Regions from separate parts of the Pseudomonas sp. AC172 genome, predicted to be linked through region 1. Evidence: predicted binding sites of a transcription regulator. Region 1 holds the regulator's gene; each other region holds the start of a gene.
What was found. Region 1 encodes FliA, which starts transcription of late flagellar genes. Its sites were predicted from a motif close to CTAAAGTTTNNNNNNNNNNNGCCGNTAA; they were not measured.

Region 1 (5,680 bases):
GGAGCTCGAAGACGAGCTGCGCAAGACCCAATCGCGCATCGTCACCGCCCAGGCCGAGTTGAGCCTGCGGGGCGAAGCCGACGGCAACAGCAATCGCCAGATTTTCGCCGGGCTGCCGTTGACGGCTGGCCTGCCTTTGACCGCCGCAGAACCGCTGAGCGAGCCGACCTACGCCGCTCCGGCGCGTCCGGCCCCGGCGCCTGCGCAGTCTTCCGGCGGTGTTGATCCGCGTGCACTGGATTCGATGCGCTTTGAATTGAACAGCCTGCGCGAGCTGATGGAAGTCCAGCTCGGCACCCTGGCCTGGAATCAGCTGCAAGGCAGCCGTCCGGCGCAAGCCAATCTGTATCGCCGTCTGCAACGTATCGGTCTGTCCGGGCCGTTGTCGCGCGATTTGTTGGCGATGATCACTGATATCGAAGAGCCGCGTCAGGCCTGGCGCATGCTGCTCGCGCACCTGGCACGGATGATTGCCGTACCGGAAGTCGAGCCGCTGGAAGAGGGCGGTGTGATTGCCATGGTCGGCCCTGCCGGCATGGGCAAGACCACCACGCTGGCCAAGCTTGCCGCGCGTTATGTGCTGAAATACGGCGCGCAGAATGTGGCGCTGGTGAGCATGGACAGTTTCCGTATCGGCGCGCAGGAACAACTGAAGACCCTGGGGCGCATTCTCAATGTGCCGGTGACTCACGTCGATCCTGGCCAATCGTTGGTGCAAGCGCTGGATCCACTGCTGCGCAAACGCGTGGTGTTGATCGATACTGCCGGCCTGCAAGCCAGCGATCCGGCCCTGCGCATGCAGCTCGAAAGTCTGGCCGGTCGTGGCATTCGCTCAAAAAATTATCTGGTCTTGGCAACCACCAGCCAGAAACAGGTTCTAACCGCCGCTTATCACAGTTACAAGCGTTGCGGGCTCGCCGGGTGCATCCTGACTAAACTGGATGAAACGGCCAGCCTTGGCGAAGTGTTGAGCCTGGCGATCAGTCATGAATTGCCGGTCGCGTACCTGACCGATGGCCCACGGATTCCGGATGATCTGCATCTGCCGCGCCGTCATCAACTGGTCAGCCGCGCCGTCAGCGTGCAAATGCAGGAAGAACCCAGCGAAGAAGCCATGGCCGACATGTTCGCTGATATCTATCACAGCCCGACCAAGCAGGTAGGCTGAGGTATTCATGAACAGTTTTTGTACCTACATCGATGGTCTGCCATGCATTGTTCCGGTTGTGAACGCGCAGCCAGTAATGTGGCCTCCGTCTATGCAAGACAAGGTAAAGAAATAACATGGGCAGCATGCATCCCGTACAGGTGATCGCGGTGACCGGCGGCAAAGGTGGCGTCGGCAAGACTAACGTGTCAGTGAACTTGTCCCTGGCGCTGGCAGAGCTTGGCCGTCGGGTCATGTTGCTGGACGCCGATCTGGGGCTGGCGAACGTCGACGTATTGTTGGGTCTGACCCCTAAACGCACGCTGGCCGACGTCATCGAAGGCCGTTGCGAATTGCGCGACGTGCTGTTGCAAGGCCCCGGTGGCATTCGCATCGTCCCGGCCGCGTCCGGCACGCAGAGCATGGTGCACCTGAGCCCGGCGCAGCACGCCGGCCTGATTCAGGCATTCAGCGACATCGGCGACAATCTCGACGTATTGGTGATCGACACCGCTGCGGGTATTGGTGACTCGGTAGTCAGTTTTGTCCGCGCCGCGCAGGAAGTGTTGCTGGTGGTCTGCGACGAGCCAACCTCGATCACTGACGCCTACGCACTGATCAAACTGCTCAACCGCGACTACGGCATGAACCGCTTCCGCGTGCTGGCCAACATGGCGCAGAGCCCGCAGGAAGGGCGCAACCTGTTCGCCAAGTTGACCAAGGTCACGGATCGCTTCCTGGACGTGGCCCTACAATACGTCGGCGCCGTGCCTTACGACGAAAGCGTGCGTAAAGCGGTGCAGAAGCAGCGTGCGGTGTACGAAGCCTTCCCGCGTTCCAAGTGCGCGCTGGCGTTCAAGGCGATCGCGCAGAAGGTCGATACCTGGCCGCTGCCCGCCAACCCGCGTGGCCACCTTGAGTTTTTCGTCGAGCGCCTCGTGCAGCAAACGGCAGGGCCCGTGCTATGACCGCAAGCGGTATGAACTACTACAAGAAGTCGGCACGTGACGCGCAGTACGAACTGATCGAGCGTTACGCGCCACTGGTCAAACGCATTGCCTATCACTTGCTGGCACGGTTGCCAGCGAGTGTGCAGGTCGAAGACCTGATTCAGGCCGGGATGATCGGCCTGCTCGAAGTCTCGACCAAATACGACGCCAGCAAAGGCGCCAGTTTCGAAACGTACGCGGGCATACGAATCCGCGGCGCGATGCTCGACGAAGTGCGCAAAGGGGACTGGGCACCACGCTCGGTTCACCGTAATACCCGTATGGTCAGCGACGCGATTCGCTCAATTGAAGCTAAAACCGGCCGTGATGCTAAAGATCACGAGGTTGCGGCCGAACTCCAATTGAGTCTCGACGATTACTACGGGATTTTGAATGACACCTTGGGCAGTCGCCTGTTCAGTTTCGACGATCTGTTGCAGGACGGCGAACACGAAGGGCTGCACGAGGATGGCGCGAGTGCTCATCTCGAGCCGTCGCGCGATCTGGAAGATGAACGCTTCCAGGCAGCGCTGGCGGACGCGATTGCCAATTTGCCGGAGCGTGAGCGACTGGTGTTGGCGCTGTACTACGACGAAGAGCTGAACCTCAAGGAAATCGGTGAAGTCCTTGGCGTCAGTGAATCGCGGGTCAGCCAGTTACACAGCCAGTGCGCGGCCCGTTTGCGGGGGCGTTTGGGGGAGTGGCGAGCGCGCTGAAGGCAGTGTGGGGACACTGCGAACGAGGCTGGTGCGGTGATGAACGGCACCGGTCTTGCTCTGTTGTGCTCCAGACAGTCTTCGAGTGCTGCGCCGATTGATTGAAGTGGCGCGTCCAGGTGCTGGGCGCGTTTAAGACTGCTTGGAGGTCGAATTGAACAAAGACATGAAAATCCTCATCGTTGATGACTTCTCAACGATGCGGCGGATCATCAAGAACCTGCTGCGTGATCTTGGGTTCACCAACACCGTCGAGGCTGACGATGGCGTGACTGCCATTCCAGTGCTCAACAGCGGAAGCATCGACTTTCTGGTAACGGACTGGAACATGCCGGGCATGACCGGTATCGACCTGCTGCGCCACGTGCGTGCCGATGAAAAACTCAAGCACCTGCCAGTGCTGATGGTGACTGCAGAAGCCAAGCGCGAGCAGATCATCGAAGCCGCTCAGGCCGGTGTGAACGGCTACGTAGTCAAACCTTTCACGGCTCAGGCGTTGAAAGACAAAATCGAGAAGATTTTCGAACGCATCGGCTGATGAACGCGCGGGGGAGCTATGGAGCATAACGAATCTTCACAGGGCGATTTCGAGTCGACCCTGAAAAAACACGCGGTCGAACTGGTCGAGAGCCTTGAAAAAGGCAGGTTCGGCGACGCTGTGCAACTGATCCATGAGCTCAATCAGACCCGTGACCGCGGCCTGTATCAGGAAGTCGGCAAGCTCACACGTGAACTGCACAGTGCGATCGTCAACTTCCAGATCGACCCGAACATGCCACAGGCTGAGGAAGTGTCGCAAATCACCGACGCCACCGAACGCCTGGGCTATGTGGTCAAGCTGACAGAAGCCGCGGCCAACCGCACCATGGATCTGGTGGAAAGCGCCACGCCGGTGGTCAACAGTCTGGCTGATGAAGCCCAGACCTTGAGCGCCGATTGGGGTCGCTTCATGCGTCGCGAGGTCGGGGCTGAAGAGTTCCGCGAGCTGGCGCGCCGGGTCGACGGTTTTCTGTCACGCAGCAGCACGGACAACCGTGCGGTGTCGAGCAATCTCAACGACATCCTGCTGGCCCAGGATTACCAGGACCTGACCGGTCAGGTGATCAAGCGTGTGACCCAACTGGTCACCGAAGTCGAAAGCAATTTGCTCAAACTCGTGCTCATGGCCAGTCAGGTCGACCGCTTTGCGGGCATCGAACATGACCGCGCCGCGATGCTTGCAGAAAAAGATCCACAAAAACATCTCTCGCAGGGTGAAGGTCCGCAGATTCATGCCGATAAACGAGAAGACGTTGTGTCCGGTCAGGACGATGTGGACGATTTGTTATCCAGCCTCGGGTTCTAGAGTTTTGGAATTTTAGGTTTTTTGGGTTTTTAGACCTGTAGGAGCACCCCATTAATGAGCTTCGGCGCCGATGAAGAGATCCTTCAGGATTTCCTGGTTGAGGCCGGCGAGATTCTTGAGCAACTGTCCGAACAACTGGTCGAGCTGGAAAGCCGCCCGGATGACGCAGATTTGCTCAACGCAATTTTTCGCGGTTTCCACACTGTAAAAGGGGGCGCCGGCTTCCTTCAGCTCAATGAGCTGGTGGAGTGCTGTCACATCGCCGAAAACGTGTTCGACATCCTGCGTAAGGGTGAGCGTCGCGTTGATGCAGAACTGATGGACGTTGTCCTCGAAGCACTGGACGCGGTGAACAGCATGTTCACTGAGGTTCGTGAGCGTGCGCCGATCACCGCTGCCACCCCGGAACTGCTGGCCGCCCTGGCGCGCCTGGCCGAACCGCAATCGGCGGACGCCGCCCCGGCATCGCCGGTGGCCGAGATGATCGAAGAACTGGTCGTCGAAGGCGACTCGTCGGGCGACATCACCGATAACGAATTCGAACAACTGCTGGACTCGCTGAACGCCGTCAAGGCCGAAGCCGAAGCCCCGGCTGCTGCCGCACCTGCGCAAACGGCTGCTGAAGCTGCGAGCGATGAAATCACCGATGCCGAGTTCGAGTCGTTGCTCGATCAACTGCACGGCAAAGGCCAGTTCGCGGTGGACGCGGTTGCGCCAGCGGCGGCAGCCCCTGCGGCTCCGGCCAAGGGCGACAGCTCGGACATCACCGACGACGAATTCGAAGCCCTGCTCGATCAGTTGCATGGCAAGGGCAACTTTGCCGTGGATGCGCTGGAGTCGGCGATTGCTTCGGCACCTGTGCCAGCCGCACCGGCTGCTGCGGCGGCCGGCAGCGATCTGATCAGCGATCACGAGTTCGAATCGCTGCTCGACGAATTGCACGGTAAAGGCAAGTTCTCCGAAGTCGGCACCGCTGCTGCTGGCAGTGCTTCGACCGTCGCCACGCCTGCTGCCAAGGCACCGGCCGCTGCTGCAGCGCCCAAGCCTGCCGCCAAGCCTGAGCCGAAAGCCGAAGCGCCAAAACCGGCCGCCGCTGCTGCACCGGCTCCGGCCCGTGCGCCGGCGACACCGCCACCGGAAAAACCGGCGAGCGAAGCCGAAACCACCGTGCGCGTCGACACCGCGCGTCTCGACGAAATCATGAACATGGTCGGCGAACTGGTGCTGGTGCGTAACCGTCTGGTGCGCCTGGGCCTGAACAGCGGCGATGAAGCCATGCAAAAGGCCGTGTCGAACCTCGACGTGGTCACGGCTGACTTGCAGACCGCGGTGATGAAGACGCGGATGCAGCCGATCAAGAAGGTCTTCGGGCGCTTCCCGCGTCTGGTTCGTGACCTCGCGCGTCAGCTGAAGAAAGAGATCAACCTGGAACTGGTGGGTGAAGAAACCGACCTCGACAAAAACCTTGTCGAGGCCCTGGCCG
Region 2 (5,680 bases), 4.4 Mb from region 1:
ACCAGGCCGATCCCCGTCAGGCCCATTTTCGGCAGACCGAACATGCCGGTGATCAGCGCGTAATTGAGCAGGAAGTTGGCCACCGTGCCGGCGAGGCTGATCACCATCACTGGTGTCGCCCGGCCAATCGCACTGGTGAAACCGCGCAGGGCCATGAAGCTCAGGTAGCCGGGCAGGGCGAAGGGCAGGGCAATCAGGAATTGCCCGGCGGCGTTGACGTTGGTTTCGGTCTGGCCGAACAGCAGCAACACCGGTTTCAGGTTCCACAGCAGCAACCCGGCGCCCAGCGCCATCAGCCACGCCAGCCACAGACCGGCCTGAGTCAGCCGTGCGGCGCCGATGATGTCGCCGGCGCCCTTGCGAATCGCCACCAAGGTGCCCACCGCCGCAATCACACCGATGCAGAAAATCGATACGAACGAATAGCTCGCCGCGCCGAGACCGCCACCGGCCAGCGCTTCCGGACTCAGGCGCGCCATCATTAAAGTGTCAGTCAGCACCATCAACATGTGCGCCAACTGTGAAGCGATCAACGGCCCTGCCAGCCGCAGGATGGCCCAGAGTTCGGTACGCACAGGATGCTGCATGGTCATCACCACTCGATTTCAGAGGGAACAGGAGACCGTCGATTCTCGGCGCTTGGCAGGCGTTGCACAAAGGGATAAAAAGGATGGGTGGCATGATTAAAACTCATCTTGAGCAGATTTTGTCAGACTGGCTGCATCCCGCTATAGGAGCTTTCTGTATGTCTCGTCGTCTTCCTCCCTTGTATGCCCTGCGCGCATTTGAAGCGGCAGCGCGGCATAGCTCGTTCACCCGTGCGGCGGAAGAGTTGTCGATCACCCAGAGTGCGGTCAGTCGGCATATTCGAACCCTGGAAGATCATTTCGCTTGCCGGCTGTTCCATCGCAGCGGGCGCAATCTGCAACTCACCGAAGCGGCCCGCCTGCTGTTGCCCGGTATCCGCGAAGGCTTCACTGCTCTGGAACGAGCCTGCAATACCTTGCGTGCCGAAGACGACATTCTGCGCATGAAGGCGCCGTCGACCTTGACTATGCGCTGGCTACTGGCGCGGCTTAGTCGTTTCCGTCACTTGCAGCCGGGCAACGAAGTGCAACTGACCAGCGCCTGGATGGATGTCGATTCGGTGGACTTCAACGATGAACCGTTCGATTGCGCAGTGCTGTTGAGTGACGGGCATTTTCCGCCGGACTGGGAGGCCAGTCTGCTCTTTCCTGAAGAGCTTATTCCCGTGGGTGCGCCGAACCTGCTCAACGATCAACCGTGGGATCTGGCCCGGCTGGCGTCCACCGAATTGCTCCATCCGACCCCGGATCGGCGTGACTGGCGAAGTTGGCTGGAACACATGGGGCTGTCAGATCAGGTGTCGCTGAAGGGCGGACAGGTGTTCGATACCCTCGAACTGGGCATGATCGCGGCGGCGCGCGGCTACGGCGTGTCGATGGGCGATTTGTTGATGGTTGCCGAAGACGTGGCACAAGGAAGACTGAGCCTGCCGTGGCCAACGGCGGTCGCCAGCGGATTGAATTATTACCTGGTGTGGCCAAAAACCCGTCCGGGAGGTGAACGTTTGCGTCGTCTCAGCGACTTCCTGCAAGGCGAAGTCCGCGCCATGGAGCTGCCGGCGGTTGCGCGCTTGAGCTGAAACGTTCGAGCCGCCACAATGGCGGCCTTGCGCCATACCCACGTTGCGCGCTCAAGTATTCGGTTTCACCGCCGACTATGAGCAAGTGGAACCGTCGTGCCGGTCTCCACGATTCACCCCCACTATTAGAAAATTATCCGAGTCGAGATCAAGGAGGATCCCGTGGCTCGGCCAGGAGCTGTCCATGTCTCAACCTCGCGCTCGGATCGCCTCGCAGCTGGGCCTCGCGCTCGCCGTGATACTGGCGATTGTCATCAGTGGCAGTACAGTGTTCGCCCTGCGTTCGCTGGATTCGGCCAACCTCGCCACCCGTGAAGAGCATCTGGCCAGTGAGGCGCGGCTGTTGGCCGACCAACTGAGTACCTTCCACGGCACGCTGCGTGAAAGCACCCAGCGCTTGAGCGGGTTGTTCGAGAAGCGCTTCAGCGCGGGTTTGAGCATTCACCCGAGTGAGCCGGTAACGGTGGCAGGCACCCAGACCCCGGGTTTGCACCTGGGCAGCGAAGTGCTGAACAACAACTTCAAGGAAGTCGACGAGTTCAAGCAGATGACCGCCGGTGTCGCCACGCTGTTCGTGCGCAGCGGCGAAGACTTCGTCCGGGTCAGCACCTCGCTGACCAAACAGGACGGCACGCGCGCCATCGGCACCTTGCTCGATCACGCGCACCCGGCCTACGCGAAGCTGATGGCAGGGCAGAGCTACGTTGGTCGCGCCTTGTTGTTCGAGCGTTCCTACATGACCCAATACACCCCGGTGCGCGATGGCAGCGGCAAAGTGATTGCAGTGTTGTTCGTCGGCTTCGATTACACCGACGCACAGAACGCCCAGTTCGATAACCTCAAGCGTTTCCGTATTGGCCAGACAGGCTCCCTGGCACTGCTGGATGAGCAGAACAAATGGCTGGTACCGCCGGCTGGCGTGCAGGCGCTGGATCAAGCGATTCCGGTGATCAGCGGTCTGGCGAAAACGCCGGGCAAAGGTCAGTTCTGGGGCGATAAGTCCGAAGATTTCTACAGCGTTGCCGTGCCGTTCGACGGTGGCCCGTGGTCGGTAGTGGCGAGCATGCCGAAAGCCGAGATCCGTGCGGTAACCTGGAGCGTCGGTACGCAACTGGCCATTGGCAGCCTGTTGGCGATGCTGCTGGCGGTCGGTTCCGTAGTCTGGTTGCTGCGTAGCAAACTGGCGCCACTGAGCGATCTGGTCCGTCAGGCGGAAGCCTTGGGTGCCGGCGATCTCAGCGTGCGCCTGAACGTGTCGAGCAACGACGAAATCGGTCAGCTGTCCCGCGCGTTCAACCAGATGAGTCAGGCGCTGTCGACCATGGTCGAGCACATCCGCCGCTCTTCGGAAGAGGTCAACAGCCGTGCTCAAGCCTTGTCTGGCCTGTCCGGTGGCGCGTACGAAGGCATGGAGCAGCAGTCCGGCGAAATCACCAGCATGGCCGGCGCGGTGGAAGAGTTCAGCGCGACCTCGCTGAACATTGCCGACAACATGGGCGCAACTCAGCGTCTGGCGCAGGAAAACGCCCAGCAAACCCAGATTGGCCGCAGCTCGATGGAAGAAGCGTCGTCCTCGCTGGAGCAAATCGCTGGCGCCCTGAACAGCACCGCCACCGTGATCAACACCCTCGGTCAGCGTTCTCAGGAAATCGGCGGCATCGTTGGCGTGATTACTTCGATTGCCGAGCAAACCAACTTGCTGGCGCTGAACGCAGCGATCGAAGCGGCTCGCGCCGGCGAACAAGGTCGCGGCTTTGCCGTGGTAGCCGATGAAGTGCGCAGCCTGGCTTCGCGTACCCGTCAGGCGACTGATGAAATTTCCAGCATGATCCACAGCATCCAGCAGGAAACCGGCAACGCCATCAGCACCATGGAGCAGGGCAATGTGCTGATGCAGGAAGGCTTGTCGCGCAACGCCAATGTCGCGTCGGCGCTGGCGCGTATTGACGAGCAGAGCCGTTCGGCGGGGCAGCAGTTTGCGGCGATTACCACGGCGACTCAGGAACAGAGCAGCACTGCGACGTTGTTGAGTAGTAATTTGCAGAGCATTGCGCTGGCCAACAGTGAGCAGCGTGAGGTTGTATCGAACCTGGCGGTGACGGCGAAAGAGCTGGAGAAGCTGGCGGCGGATCTGCGCTCCGAGGTTGATCGCTTTCGTTGATGTGTGCCTGAAATAGCTTTCGCGAGCAAGCTCGCTCCCACAGTTTCCGGGGTCGCTCACAAATCGTGTGAGCAACCTAAAATCTTGTGGGAGCGAGCTTGCTCGCGAAGGCAACACCGCCGATCCATGGCAGATCACCCTATATGTCTCTCATCTCTACTTGCTGAAACGTTTCCGCAGCGCTATAAAAATGGCACAACTCCAATAAAGGCTACTGCCATGACCCCGCTCAAACTCGCCGTCGCCCTCGGCGCATTCTCTGCTGCTTCCCACGCCATGGCCTGGGATTACGTCCTTCTCGACACCAACAAACCCGCGCAAAACTGGACCATCACCAATGAACAGCTCGGTGTGAAAACCGATAAACCCTTCTCCGTAAGCCTGCGTACCTTGCACGGTGGCCGGCAGGAAGGCGTCAGCATCGTTGATATCGATAACGGCACAATGAAACTCTCGGTGGTGCCGACCCGAGGCATGAATGTCTTGCAGGCCTCTGTCGGCAACGTGCGCATGGGCTGGGATTCGCCGGTCAAGGACGTGGTCAACCCGGCCTTTATCGAGCTCAACGGGCGTGGTGGGCTGGGTTGGCTGGAGGGCTTCAACGAGCTGGTCGCCCGCTGCGGTTACGAATGGGTTGGCCATCCCGGTATCGACAATGGTGAACTGCTGACCCTGCACGGGCGCGCTGCCAACATCCCGGCCAGCACCGTCACTCTGCACATTGACGAAAAACCGCCCTATGCCATCAGTCTGCGCGGCGAGCTGAAAGAGCAGGCCTTCAAGAAAGTCGACTTCTCGGTCGTCACTGAGCTGGTCACCGAACCTGGCAGCGTGCGCTTTGCACTCAACGATACGCTGACCAACAACGGCGACTATCCAAAGGAATACCAGGCGCTGTACCACAGTAACTTCAGTACGCCGTTCCTCGAGCAGGGCGCCCATTTTGCTGCGCCGGTAAAACAGGTGTCGCCGTTCAACGACAAGGCCAAGGCCGATCTGGCTGACTGGCAGACTTATCGCGCGCCGACCAAGGACTACGACGAAACCGTCTACAACGTCGTGCCCTATGCCGACGCCAAAGACGAAACCCTGACGGTTTTGCACAATAAAGCCGGCAGCCTCGGTGTTTCCGTTGGCTTCAATACCCGGCAGTTGCCGGTGTTTTCCCTGTGGAAAAACACCGATACCCAAGGTCAGGGTTATGTCACGGGGCTGGAACCGGGCACCAGTTTTTCCTACAACCGTCGCTATCAGCGTCCGCTGAATCTGGTGCCGACCATTGCACCCAAGGAACACAAACAGTTCCAGATCAGCTACAGCCTGCTTGCAGACAAGGGCGCTGTGGATAACGCCTTGAAGCGTGTGACCGAGATTCAGGCTGGGCGCGAAACTGAAGTGCGGCAGACGCCACTGGTGGATCTGACCGAGCATTAAGGTGTCGCCGGCCGATATTGCAGCGCCTCGGCCAAGTGTTCGCGTTTGATTGCATCGACTTGCTCAAGGTCTGCCAGGGTTCGGGCGACTTTGAGCAGGCGATGCGCTGAACGCAGCGATAGTGTCAAACGCTCACAGGCCGACTCCAGCCAGGCTTCGTCGACTGTGGATAACTTGCAGTGTCGCTTCAAGCCCGGCAGATCGAGAAATGCGTTGGCGCAGCCTTGACGCTTTTGCTGTCGTTCGCGAGCCTCGGCTACCAGTGCTGCGGCGCTGGCGCTGTCCTCGCCGGGTTTAATTGCCGGATTCAAGGCCGTCGCCTCCCGCGCCACCGTCAGGTGCAGATCAATCCGGTCCAGTAACGGTCCAGACAGCTTGTTGCGATAGCGCTGCACCATGTCCGGTGTGCACGAGCACTT
Region 3 (5,680 bases), 4.8 Mb from region 1:
TGAGTTGAAGTGCTTACTGACTAAGCCGGACCAGCTGCGAAAACCCGCCAAAATAATTTCAGGCGACGCGCTCCAGCGTCACCCACCAGCGTGTGCGATAGCGCAATTGCACCGGCAATGTCTGCGGCAGAATTGCCAGCAGTTTGTCGGTGTCTTCCAGGCGAAATACGCCCGACAGGCGCAACTCGGAAACGTCAGACGCACAACTCAGAAAGCCCTGACGATAACGGCTGACTTCGCTGAGAAAATCACCCAGACGCATATTGCGCGTGACGATCAAACCATCGACCCAGGCACCAGCGTCCATATCCAGCTTCGGGGCCGGGCGTACCTGGTGGTGGTCGATCAGATAACTCTGCCCGGCGAGTGCTTCTACCGAAGTGCCGCCGGAGTGGATGGCAACCTGGCCTTGGGTGACGCTGAGCCGCGTGCAATCATGTTCCTGACGCAGGATGAACCGGGCATCGGCGGGCTCATAAGTCCCGTGACGATTTTGTACACGCAGCGGCCGATCAGACGGCGCGCCCTCGTCGGAGCCACCACACGTGACAATGATCTCGCCGCGAGTCAGTTTGATCAGGCGCTGTTGCGCCGTGTAATCCAGATCCACGGCGCTGGCAGTGTTCAACTCGATCCGGGTACCGTCCGGCAACTGGAAGCCGCGCCGCTCGCCCGTCGCCGTAGCGTAATCGGCGCTCCATTGTTGCCACGCGGCAGTATCCTTGGCCAGCCATGTGGCGGACCCCATCAGCAATGCGCCAGACAGTAGCTTCAACGCCTGTCGCCGGCCCAAACCCTGCGCGCTGTTTTCCAGCGTATTGAACGCCACTTGCGCACCAGGTACCGCGCGCAGATTGTTACTCAGTTCTGCTTGCAGCGACTGCACCCGTTGCCAGGCCAGTTCGTGCTCATGGTGTTCGGCACGCCACTGTTCGCACTGGCGGTTCAGGCGCGGATTGCCGTGATTGTTGCGCAGTCGCAACAGCCAGTGAATGGCCTGCTTGACCACCTTTTGCTGCGGCTCGGTGCGACGGCCAAGAGAAAGATTATCCACCGGCATCAGCTTTCGTACCGCAGTACGTAGCAGTGATAGAGCGCATCGGCGACGTAACGCTCAACCGAACGCAACGACAGCCCCATCTGTTCGGCAATCTGCTTGTGGGTCAAACCTTCGCACTGCGCCAGCAGAAAGGCCTGACGCACTTTTGGCTTCAGTCCTTCAAGCATCCGCGCGATGCTTTCCAGCAGTTCGATCACCAGCGCCCGGGCTTCGGCGCTCGGTGTTTCTGCTTCAGGCCAATGGGCGATCGTTTCGAGGTAGGCACGTTCGATTTCCTCACGGCGCCAATGATCGATCACCAGCCCACGCGCAATCGTGCGCAGGAAGGCGCGGGGTGCTTTGAGTTCGAGGCGTTCGGTGCGTTGCAGCAGACGCAGGAAAGTGTCCTGGGCCAGATCCGCCGCATCCGCCGCATTACCCAGCCGCGCGCGCAGCCAAGCGTTGAGCCAGCCGTGATGACTACTGTAAAGCGCCTGTACTGCAAACTCAGGTGAGGACATGAACGCGAACGTCACAAATGATAATTAGTCGCATTGTCATCAAGGGATACGAAATTTGCAACTGCCACCCGAACATCAGCACTGAAAAACATCGGGGCGAACGCTCTGGCACGCCGTTCGGCGGGAATCCGGCAGAAATGCCATCCATTTCCCGCTCAGCCCTAAGATTTCTCCGACACGTGCCGACAGACTGGTGAGACATGCGTGCACCAAAGTAGAGCGGCCAGAAGAACGCTGCCTGCGCTGTACATGGAATGTTGCATCCGGAACGCATCCCCACTTTTGGCATAAGAAGTCCCATGAAATGAATCTCAAGTTCAGCCATAAAATCCTGTTGGCCGCCTCGGGCGTCGTGGTCCTGGCGTTCGCGCTGTTCACCCTCTACAACGACTATCTGCAGCGAAACACCATTCGCCAGAACCTTCAGTCTTCCGTGCAGCAGGCCGGTGACCTGACCGCCAGCAGCGTGCAGAACTGGATGAGCGGGCGGATTCTGGTGCTGGAAAATCTCGCGCAAAACGTCGCCCATCAGGGCAAGGACGCGGATTTCCCGGGTCTGGTCGATCAACCAGCATTCACCTCGAACTTCCAGTTCACCTACGTTGGCCAAGCCAATGGTGTGTTCACCCAGCGTCCTGACGCGAAGATGCCGGACGGTTACGACCCACGTCAGCGCCCTTGGTACAAGCAAGCAGTCACTGCCGACAAAACCATGCTGACGCCGCCGTACATGGCTGCTGTCGGCGGGCTGGTGGTGACCATCGCCATGCCGGTGAAAAAGAACGGCGAGCTGCTGGGCGTGGTCGGTGGTGACCTGAGCCTGGAAACCCTGGTGAAGATCATCAACTCGGTGGACTTCGGTGGCCTCGGACACGCGTTCCTGGTCAGCGCCGACGGTCAGGTGATCGTCAGCCCGGACAAAGACCAGGTCATGAAAAACCTGAAAGACATCTATCCGAACACCAGCGTGCGCATCGAGAAGGGCAACCAGAACGTCGTGCTCAACGGTCAGGAACGCATTCTGTCGTTCACCCCGGTCAGCGATCTGCCGAATGCGCAGTGGTACATCGGTCTGTCGATCGACCGCGACAAAGCCTACGCCGCACTCAGCCAATTCCGCACGTCGGCACTGATCGCGATGTTTGTCGCTGTCGGCGCGATTGCCCTGCTGCTGAGCCTGTTGATCAACGTGCTAATGCGTCCGCTGACCACCATGGGCCGCGCGATGAAAGATATCGCTCAGGGCGAAGGTGATCTGACCCGTCGTCTGGTGGTCGAGAGCAAAGACGAGTTCGGTGAATTGGGCAGCGCGTTCAACCAGTTCGTTGAACGGATTCACGCGTCGATTTCCGAGGTGTCCTCGGCGACCCGTCACGTGCATGACCTGTCGCAACGGGTGATGGCGTCGTCCAACGCCTCGATCGTCGGTTCCGACGAACAAAGTGCGCGGACCAACAGCGTGGCTGCGGCGATCAACGAGTTGGGCGCCGCCACGCAGGAAATTGCCCGCAACGCCGCCGATGCTTCGCAGCACGCCAGCGGCGCGAGCGAGCAGGCCGATGACGGTCGTCAGGTGGTTGAGCAGACGATCCAGGCGATGACCGAGCTGTCGCAGAAGATCAGCCTGTCGTGCACGCAGATCGAAACCCTTAACGCCAGCACCGACAACATCGGCCACATCCTCGATGTGATCAAAGGGATTTCGCAACAGACCAACCTGTTGGCGCTCAACGCCGCGATCGAAGCCGCCCGTGCCGGTGAAGCCGGACGTGGTTTTGCCGTGGTGGCGGATGAGGTGCGTAACCTCGCCCATCGCACCCAGGAATCGGCGGAAGAGATCCACAAGATGATCACCTCGCTGCAGATCGGTTCGCGCGAAGCGGTGACCACCATGAACGCTAGCCAAGCCTCCAGCGAGCAAAGCGTGGAAGTGGCCAACCAGGCCGGTTTGCGCTTGGTCAGCGTGACTCAGCGCATTGGTGAAATCGACGGGATGAACCAGTCGGTGGCAGCGGCCACTGAAGAGCAGACCGCCGTGGTGGAAACCCTCAACGTCGACGTTAACCAGATCAACCTGCTGAACCAGCAGAGCGTGGCCAACCTCAACGAGACGTTGAAGGATTGTGATGCGTTGTCGCAGCAGGCTAACCGCCTGAAGCAGTTGGTCGACAGCTTCAAGATCTGATTTTTCAGATTGGAGACCGCGTTATCGTTCTTCGCGAGCAGGCTCGCTCCCACAGGATTTTGGTTGAACACAACATGTGTGAACACCCAATACCCTGTGGGAGCGAGCTTGCTCGCGAAAGCGGTGGTGCATTCACCGCAAAGCCGAAGCCTTAGACAAACAGCTTCAAAACATTCCCCATCGCATCATCCGCAAACCCCTGCACGAAATCCTTGAACCCTGGCAACGCCTCTTCCCCCCCCGAAGCCGGCTCGGCAATGATCGTCCAGGTCGCCCGGGATTTGCCTTCGCCCAGCGCTTCCACGTTCATCGCCGCCCACAGATTCGCCACCCCCAACGTGTTGTAAATCGTCGTCCAGGTCATGCTTCGTGCCTGCTCATCGCGGGAGTTGAGTTGCTCGACGACAACATTGCCATCCTTGAAGCATTTCTTGCGCAGCGAGGACACGCCTTCGCCGATTGTTTCGATGTGCGACAGCGCCGGAATGAAACGGTCGAAACCGCCGAAGTGGCCGACCACCGCCCAGACTTGCGTCGCGTCCGCTGGCACTTCCACCGACGACACTACGTGGCAGCCATGCGGGTTTTTGATCAGGGTATCGGGTTGCAGAGTGCTCATGGTGTTGCTCCTTTTTTGTGGCTTCAGATGAAGTTGATTTGTTTCAGGTAATCGCAGCCGCGACGCAGCAGCGCCGGGGATTTCTGCGGGTAATGCGCGCCCATCTGCTGCACGCCGGCTTCAGCGTTGGCGTGGCCGATCAGGGAGATGTCACCGATGTCTTCTTCGAAGCCGTTGAGGTAGAAACCGAGCACGCCGAACAGCGCGTTGTCGGCGTCGACACGGCCCAGTTGCTGTTGCCAGTCGGCGACGCTGACCAGCGCGAACTCGCTGCCGGTTTCGCGGAACGACGCGACGTAGGCGTCCCAGCTCAAAGGCTCGGGGTTATGCAGGTTGAACACCGCACGCTCGGGCGCGTAACGGCTGGCGTGGAAGGCGATGAAACGGGCGAGAAAGTCCACTGGCATCAGGTCGAAATTCAGTGCGAAGGCCGGCACCTGGCCGAGCTGAATCGAGCCTTTGAGCATCAACATCAAACGGTTTTTGTGCGGCTGACAAACGCCGCTCAAGCTGTTGAAACTGATATTGCCGGGGCGATACAGATTGACCCGAACGCCGCGCTCCCGCGCCCGTTCGAGGATGCGCTCGCCGACCCATTTCGACAGGTTGTAGCCGTTGCGGATGTAGATCGGTGGCGTCAGCGCGGCGGGCAGTTCCAGCACCCGTCCCGCATCATCGACCGTGCTTGAAGCCGACAGTGTCGAGACAAAATTGAAGACCTTTTTGCTTTGCCCTTCGCACAAGCGCAGCAGCGCGAAAATCGGCTCGACGTTGTCCGCCGCCAGCGACTCGTAATCGAGTACGTGATTGACGTTGGCAGCGTTGTGCACCAGCGCGCCGAACTCGCGATCGAGGCGCTGATAGTCTTCGTCGTTCAGGCCCAACTGCGGCTGCGTAATATCTGCCGCGTAAACCCGCACACGACTCAGATCCAGATGCTCCAGGCGGTTTTCCCGCAGGGACTCGGTAAAGCGCTGCGCCGCCGTTTGCCCACCGCTATCGCGAACCAGACACGCCACTTCGCTGGCGCCCCAGCCGAGCAGTGCCTCGACGATGTGCACGCCGACAAAGCTGTTGGCGCCGGTGACGATGACCTTGTGCACATCGCCCATGCGGCTGATCGGCAGCGGTTCGATTTCCAGCACACGTTCGGCGTCGGCCATGGCCTGAGCGCTGAGCACCGCGCTGTCATCGGTGCCACGCACCAGCGTTGCGAGTTTGATGATGGTCGGCAGTTCGATGAAGCGATTGATCGAAATGCTGCGACCGAACTCCTCACGCAGCCGCAGCAACATTCGCGACAGCAGGATCGAGTG
Region 4 (5,680 bases), 5.1 Mb from region 1:
GGCGCCAGCCAAAACCGTCCAGACCGGCGCCCGCATCACGGGTGATTTCTTCAGTGCTGCCACCGCCGTTTTTCCACGGCATGCGCGGGTAGCCTTCGGCGCGTAAAACCTTCAAACCATTCATTTGTGAAAGCGTCCTTCCAGACGATGACGAGAACCGGGATGGATCAGACGAGCAGCGGTCACCGGCTGACGCCCCGACCACGTGCGGCGACGAATCAGCAGGCACGGCTCGCCCTTTTCAATCTGCAGCAACTTGCACTCGGACGACTCGGCAAGGATCGCTTCGACCACGTGTTCGCCTTCGGTCAGCGGCGCCACTTGGTTGAGATAGGCGTAAGGCGTTTGCAGGGTGAAGTCCTGCTTGAGGTATTCCGGGGCCACCAGCGCGTTGACGAAACGGTCTTCGATTTGCACCGGAATGTCGTTTTCGTAATGCACGATTAGCGAGTGGAACACCTTCTGCCCCTCGCGCATGTCCAGCGCCAGCGCGCGCTCGGAACCGGCGGCCTCTTCTTCGAGGGTGATGACCTGACAGGTGTGGCGATGACCACGGGAGGCGATTTCGTCGGCAATGTTGTGGACTTCGAACAGCGCGGACTGGCTCTTCGGTTCGGCGACAAAAGTGCCGACGCCTTGCATGCGCACCAACAGGCCGTCGGCGGTCATCTCGCGCAGCGCGCGGTTGATAGTCATGCGGCTGAAACCGAGTTGATTGACCAGCTCGCTCTCGGACGGCACTCGGTAGTGAGGCGGCCAGTTTCCGCTGTCGATCTGCTGGGTGATCATCTGTTTGACGCGGGCGTACAAGGGCGCCGGACTGTCGCCCATGTTCGCGGCCAACGGGGAGACTGGAGGCGGAGTCGGCACGGTGGATCCCTGTTCATTGATGAAAGTGGCTAGCTTGCCGGAGTTTACCGGGCAGGCAAACGTCTGTATATGTATATACAAATAACACACGATGGGGTGCTGAACCATGTCCGCCTTCTTTGCCGAACGCGCGCTGCTGCCTAACGGATGGGCCAACAATGTACGTCTTGAGGTCAGCGCCGAGGGCCTGCTGACCCAAATCCAGGCCGACTCCACCGCAGATGGCGCCGAACGGCTGAGCGGCCCGCTGCTGCCGGGTATGCCTAATCTGCACTCCCACGCCTTCCAGCGAGCGATGGCGGGTCTGGCCGAAGTGGCCGGTAATCCGAATGACAGTTTCTGGACGTGGCGCGATCTGATGTATCGGCTCGTCGGAAAAATCAGCCCGGATCAGCTCGGCGTCATTGCCCGTCAGCTGTACATCGAAATGCTCAAGGCCGGTTACACATCGGTGGCCGAATTTCATTACGTGCACCACGACAGCAACGGTCAGCCGTATGCCGACCCAGCTGAACTGGCGTTGCGCATCAGTCAGGCCGCGAGCGAAAGCGGCATTGGCCTGACCCTGCTGCCAGTGCTCTACAGCCACTCCGGTTTTGGCGGCCAGACGCCCAACGATGGCCAGCGCCGTTTTATCAACAGCACCGAAAATTACCTGAATCTGCAATCACGTTTGCAACCATTGCTCGCGCAGCAAAAGGCGCAATCGCTGGGTCTGTGCTTCCACTCGTTGCGTGCGGTCACGCCACAGCAGATCAGCGAAGTCTTGGCGGCGAGCGATAAGCAATGCCCTGTGCATATTCACATCGCCGAACAACAGAAAGAAGTCGATGACTGCATGAGCTGGAGCGGTCGTCGCCCGTTGCAATGGCTCTACGAAAATGCCGAAGTCGATCAGCGCTGGTGCCTGGTCCACGCCACTCATGCCAACGCTGAAGAAGTCACGCTGATGGCCAAGAGTCGCGCCATCGCCGGTCTGTGCCTGACCACCGAAGCGAACCTGGGCGACGGGATTTTCCCTGCGGTGGATTTCCTCGCTCAGGGCGGACGTATGGGCATCGGTTCCGACAGCCATGTCTCGCTCAGTGTGGTGGAAGAATTGCGTTGGCTGGAATACGGCCAGCGTCTGCGTGATCAGCGGCGTAACCGTTTGTACGGTGCAGATCAGCCGATGGTCGGGCGTACGTTGTATGACGCGGCGCTGGACGGTGGCGCGCAGGCATTGGGGCAGCCGATTGGTGCGTTGGAAGTGGGCAAGCGGGCGGACTGGATCGTGCTCGATGGCAATGATCCGTATCTGGCGACGGCCAGTGGCGACGGGATTTTGAATCGCTGGTTGTTTGCCGGTGGCGATCGTCAGGTGCGCGATGTGCTGGTCAACGGCCAGTGGGTTGTGCGCGATGGACGGCATGCTGGCGAAGAAGACAGTGCGCGCGCCTTCACCCAGGTTCTGCGCGACCTTTTAGGCTGACACAAAACAAAAATGTGGGAGCGAGCCTGCTCGCGAAAGCGGTGTATCAGCAACTTTTCGTTAACTGACACGCCCTCTTCGCGAGCAGGCTCGCTCCCACATTTGTTTGATGGTGTTATTTAGTTCGAGGTCTTGGCCATCTGCCGATCCGACGCCCGCCAGATCAAGCGCGTGGTGTCATAGCCCTGCTGACGCGCCTTGCTCAGCAGTTCTTCACGCACCACACCGTTGACGGTCGGCGTGCGCGACAGCAGCCACATGTACTTGCGACTCGGGTCGCCGACGATGGCGGTCTTGTAGTCATCGCTGACGTACAACACCCAGTATTCGCCTTTCGCCACACCCGGAATCAGCCGCGAGAACCAGGTATCGAATTCGACCCAGAGCTTGTCGGTCTTTCCCGGCACCTGTGGATAAGCCGTGCCCTTGGCCTCCTCCCACTGCCAGTCCGGCGTCAGGCAGCGATTGAGCACCGCGACATTGCCGTCAGGCTTGAGGGTGTAATGCGCTTCGGATTGCGCGCAATTGCGCTGGAAATACATCGGCAAGCGCGCCAGCTCGTACCAGGTGCCCTGATAGCGCTTGAGATTGACGCTGTTGACGGTTTTCGGCGCCAACGGGTCGACGCCGGAAGTGGCGCAGCCGGCCAGTACCAGGCCGGCAAAAAGGATCAGCAATAACCGCTTCATTTTTCTTCTCCGTGGGCGCGAAGCCCCGGTTTACTTCAGGCCTTGGCCGGAAAACATCAGCACTTTGTCACCGGCGTACTGCACGCTGATAAAGCTGTTCTTGTCGCCCCAGGTGCAACTGGACATGCCGAGCGCGCCCGAGCAATCGGTGGGCTTGCCGAGCAGAGTCTCGACTTCGGCCTTGGCCATACCGGCCGAGAGCTTCGAGTAGTTTTCCTGATTGACCTTGCTGCATGCGGTCAGCAGCACGCAAAACGTCAGAAGGGCGAGAGATCGCAGCGACATGGTGTAACTCCTGGAACGAGGGGGGATGGCATGGTGCCAACCAGAAGCTTAGAAGAGAAAACCCTCATCTGGTTCCGTGGAGGAACGGCTATTTATTAGCCCGCCCGTCCGGCATTTGCCGATAAATCAGACACTTTGTAGGGCTATTGAGCATTTCGTCGCATTTCACCAAAGACGCCTAATCTTTGGCGCGCCGCGGTCGAAATAAGAGCAGCGCAAAGCCCCCGAGTGTGGCAAATTGCCGCCCTTTCTTGACCAGCCCCTTCGCGGTAGTTCATTCGATGACCAGAAACATGAAATTCAGCCACAAGATCTTGTTGGCTGCCGCCCTCGTGGTGGCCGTTGCGTTCGCCTGTTTCATTTTCTTCAACGACTATCGACAGCGCGAAGCCCTGAGCAGCAGCACCGAAGCCTCTATGCAGGAGCTGGGCAGCCTGACCACCAGCAACATCCAGACCTGGCTGGAAAGCCGCATTCAATTGCTGCAATCGCTGTCGCAGCAAGTGGCCGTCGATGGCAACGCCCCGGCCAGCCTGAAACGCATCATTGATCTGCCCGCCTACACCGGCAATTTCCAGCTCAGTTATTTCGGCGGCGCCGACGGTGTAATGTTCTCGGTGCCGACCGGCAACCGCGCGCCGGACTACGATCCACGCGCCCGTGGCTGGTACAAAGCGGCCAACAGCGCACAGCAGACCATCGTCACTGAACCGTACATCGCCGCCTCCTCGGGCAAACTGGTGATCACCGTCGCCACCCCGGTACAGCGCCAAGGGCAGATGCTCGGTGTTGCCGGTGCCGACATCGACCTGACCAGCGTCAGCGCGATCATCAACTCGCTGAATTTCGGCGGCCACGGCCACGCGTTCATCGTCAGCGCAGACGGCAAGATCCTGATCCACCCGGACAGCAAACTGGTGCTCAAAACCCTCGCCGAGGCTTATCCAAACGGCGCGCCGAAAGTCAGCCCGGGCCTGAAAGAAGTCGAGTTCGACGGCAAGACCCAGCTGATTTCCTTCACCCACGTCAACGGCGTGCCCTCGGCCGACTGGTACGTGGCGCTGGTGCTCGATAAAGACACCGCGTTTTCGATGCTCAGCGAATTTCGCACCTCGGCGTTGATCGCCATGGTCATAGCCGTGGTGATCATCATCGCCCTGCTCGGCATGCTCATCCGCGTGCTGATGCAACCGTTGCTGACCATGGGCCGCGCGATGCACGACATCGCCGAAGGTGAAGGCGATTTGACCAAACGTCTGGTAATTCACGGCAACGACGAATTCGGCGCGCTGGGCACTTCGTTCAACCGCTTCGTTGAGCGTATTCACACCTCGATCCGTGAAGTGTCTTCGGCCACCGGCCAGGTCAACGAAGTCGCCCTGCGCGTAGTCGCGGCGTCGAACTCGTCGATGTACAACTCGGATCAGCAAGCCACCCGCACCAACAGCGTCGCCGCCGCGATCAACCAGCTCGGCGCCGCCGCCCAGGAAATCGCCCAGAACGCCGCCCTCGCTTCGCAGCATTCGAGCGATGCGCGCAGCCTTGCGGTCGACGGTCAGCAGGTGGTGGATAAAACCATTCAGGCCATGCAACAGCTGTCGGCGAAGATCAGCGACTCGTGCGGCAACATCGAAACGCTGAACAGCAACACGGTGAACATCGGTCAGATTCTTGAAGTGATCACCAGCATTTCCCAGCAGACCAATTTGCTCGCGCTCAACGCCGCGATCGAAGCCGCGCGTGCCGGTGAAGCCGGTCGTGGTTTCGCCGTGGTCGCCGACGAGGTGCGTAATCTGGCGCACCGCACCCAGGATTCGGCGCAGCAAGTGCAGAAGATGATCGAAGAGCTGCAAGTCGGCGCACGTCAGGCAGTCACCATCATGACCGAGAGCCAGCGCGAGAGCGAAAGCAGCGTCGGCATCGCCAACCAGGCCGGCGAGCGGTTGGGCAGCGTGACCCAGCGGATCGGTGAGATCGACGGGATGAACCAGTCGGTGGCGACCGCGACGGAAGAGCAGACGGCGGTGGTGGAGTCGATCAATGTCGATATCAACGAGATCAACACGCTGAATCAGGAAGGCGTGGAGAACTTGCAGGCGACGTTGCGGGCGTGCTCGGATCTGGAGCAGCAGGCGGCGCGGTTGAAGCAATTGGTGGGTAGTTTCCGCATTTAAGCGGCGCTGCTTCTGGCCCCTTCGCGAGCAAGCTCGCTCCTACAATGGTTCTGTATCGTTCACAGATCCACTGTAGGAGCCGAGTTTTCTCGCGAAGGCGACATCAGAGACGAAGAAATGTGGAAATTGGAACACGTTGGTCAGCTCGCACTGACGCTGGACTGAATTAGGACTAAACTCAGTCCTGTTCA

Region 2: the regulator FliA is predicted to act here: its motif matches at 1,717-1,744, upstream of ACZ0A4_RS23120 (methyl-accepting chemotaxis protein).
Region 3: the regulator FliA is predicted to act here: its motif matches at 1,722-1,749, upstream of ACZ0A4_RS24800 (methyl-accepting chemotaxis protein).
Region 4: the regulator FliA is predicted to act here: its motif matches at 3,494-3,521, upstream of ACZ0A4_RS26010 (methyl-accepting chemotaxis protein).

Annotation. Positions count from the first base shown of each region.
Region 1 is NZ_OZ409868.1:655,515-661,194, forward strand. Features, by position in the region: gene flhF (flagellar biosynthesis protein FlhF) at 1-1,168, shown strand, start outside; gene fleN (flagellar synthesis regulator FleN) at 1,285-2,115, shown strand; gene fliA (RNA polymerase sigma factor FliA) at 2,112-2,852, shown strand; gene ACZ0A4_RS03080 (chemotaxis response regulator CheY) at 3,019-3,390, shown strand; gene ACZ0A4_RS03085 (protein phosphatase CheZ) at 3,409-4,197, shown strand; gene ACZ0A4_RS03090 (chemotaxis protein CheA) at 4,252-5,680, shown strand, end outside.
Region 2 is NZ_OZ409868.1:5,094,830-5,100,509, reverse strand. Features, by position in the region: gene ACZ0A4_RS23130 (NorM family multidrug efflux MATE transporter) at 1-587, opposite strand, end outside; gene ACZ0A4_RS23125 (LysR substrate-binding domain-containing protein) at 746-1,666, shown strand; gene ACZ0A4_RS23120 (methyl-accepting chemotaxis protein) at 1,851-3,827, shown strand; gene ACZ0A4_RS23115 (aldose 1-epimerase family protein) at 4,047-5,261, shown strand; gene ACZ0A4_RS23110 (YifB family Mg chelatase-like AAA ATPase) at 5,258-5,680, opposite strand, start outside.
Region 3 is NZ_OZ409868.1:5,461,434-5,467,113, forward strand. Features, by position in the region: gene ACZ0A4_RS24790 (FecR domain-containing protein) at 59-1,060, opposite strand; gene ACZ0A4_RS24795 (sigma-70 family RNA polymerase sigma factor) at 1,060-1,560, opposite strand; gene ACZ0A4_RS24800 (methyl-accepting chemotaxis protein) at 1,865-3,745, shown strand; gene ACZ0A4_RS24805 (SRPBCC family protein) at 3,897-4,364, opposite strand; gene ACZ0A4_RS24810 (non-ribosomal peptide synthetase) at 4,388-5,680, opposite strand, start outside.
Region 4 is NZ_OZ409868.1:5,751,356-5,757,035, reverse strand. Features, by position in the region: gene ACZ0A4_RS26035 (HutD/Ves family protein) at 1-124, opposite strand, end outside; gene hutC (histidine utilization repressor) at 121-831, opposite strand; gene ACZ0A4_RS26025 (formimidoylglutamate deiminase) at 977-2,341, shown strand; gene ACZ0A4_RS26020 (lipocalin family protein) at 2,461-3,030, opposite strand; gene ACZ0A4_RS26015 (hypothetical protein) at 3,061-3,315, opposite strand; gene ACZ0A4_RS26010 (methyl-accepting chemotaxis protein) at 3,597-5,489, shown strand.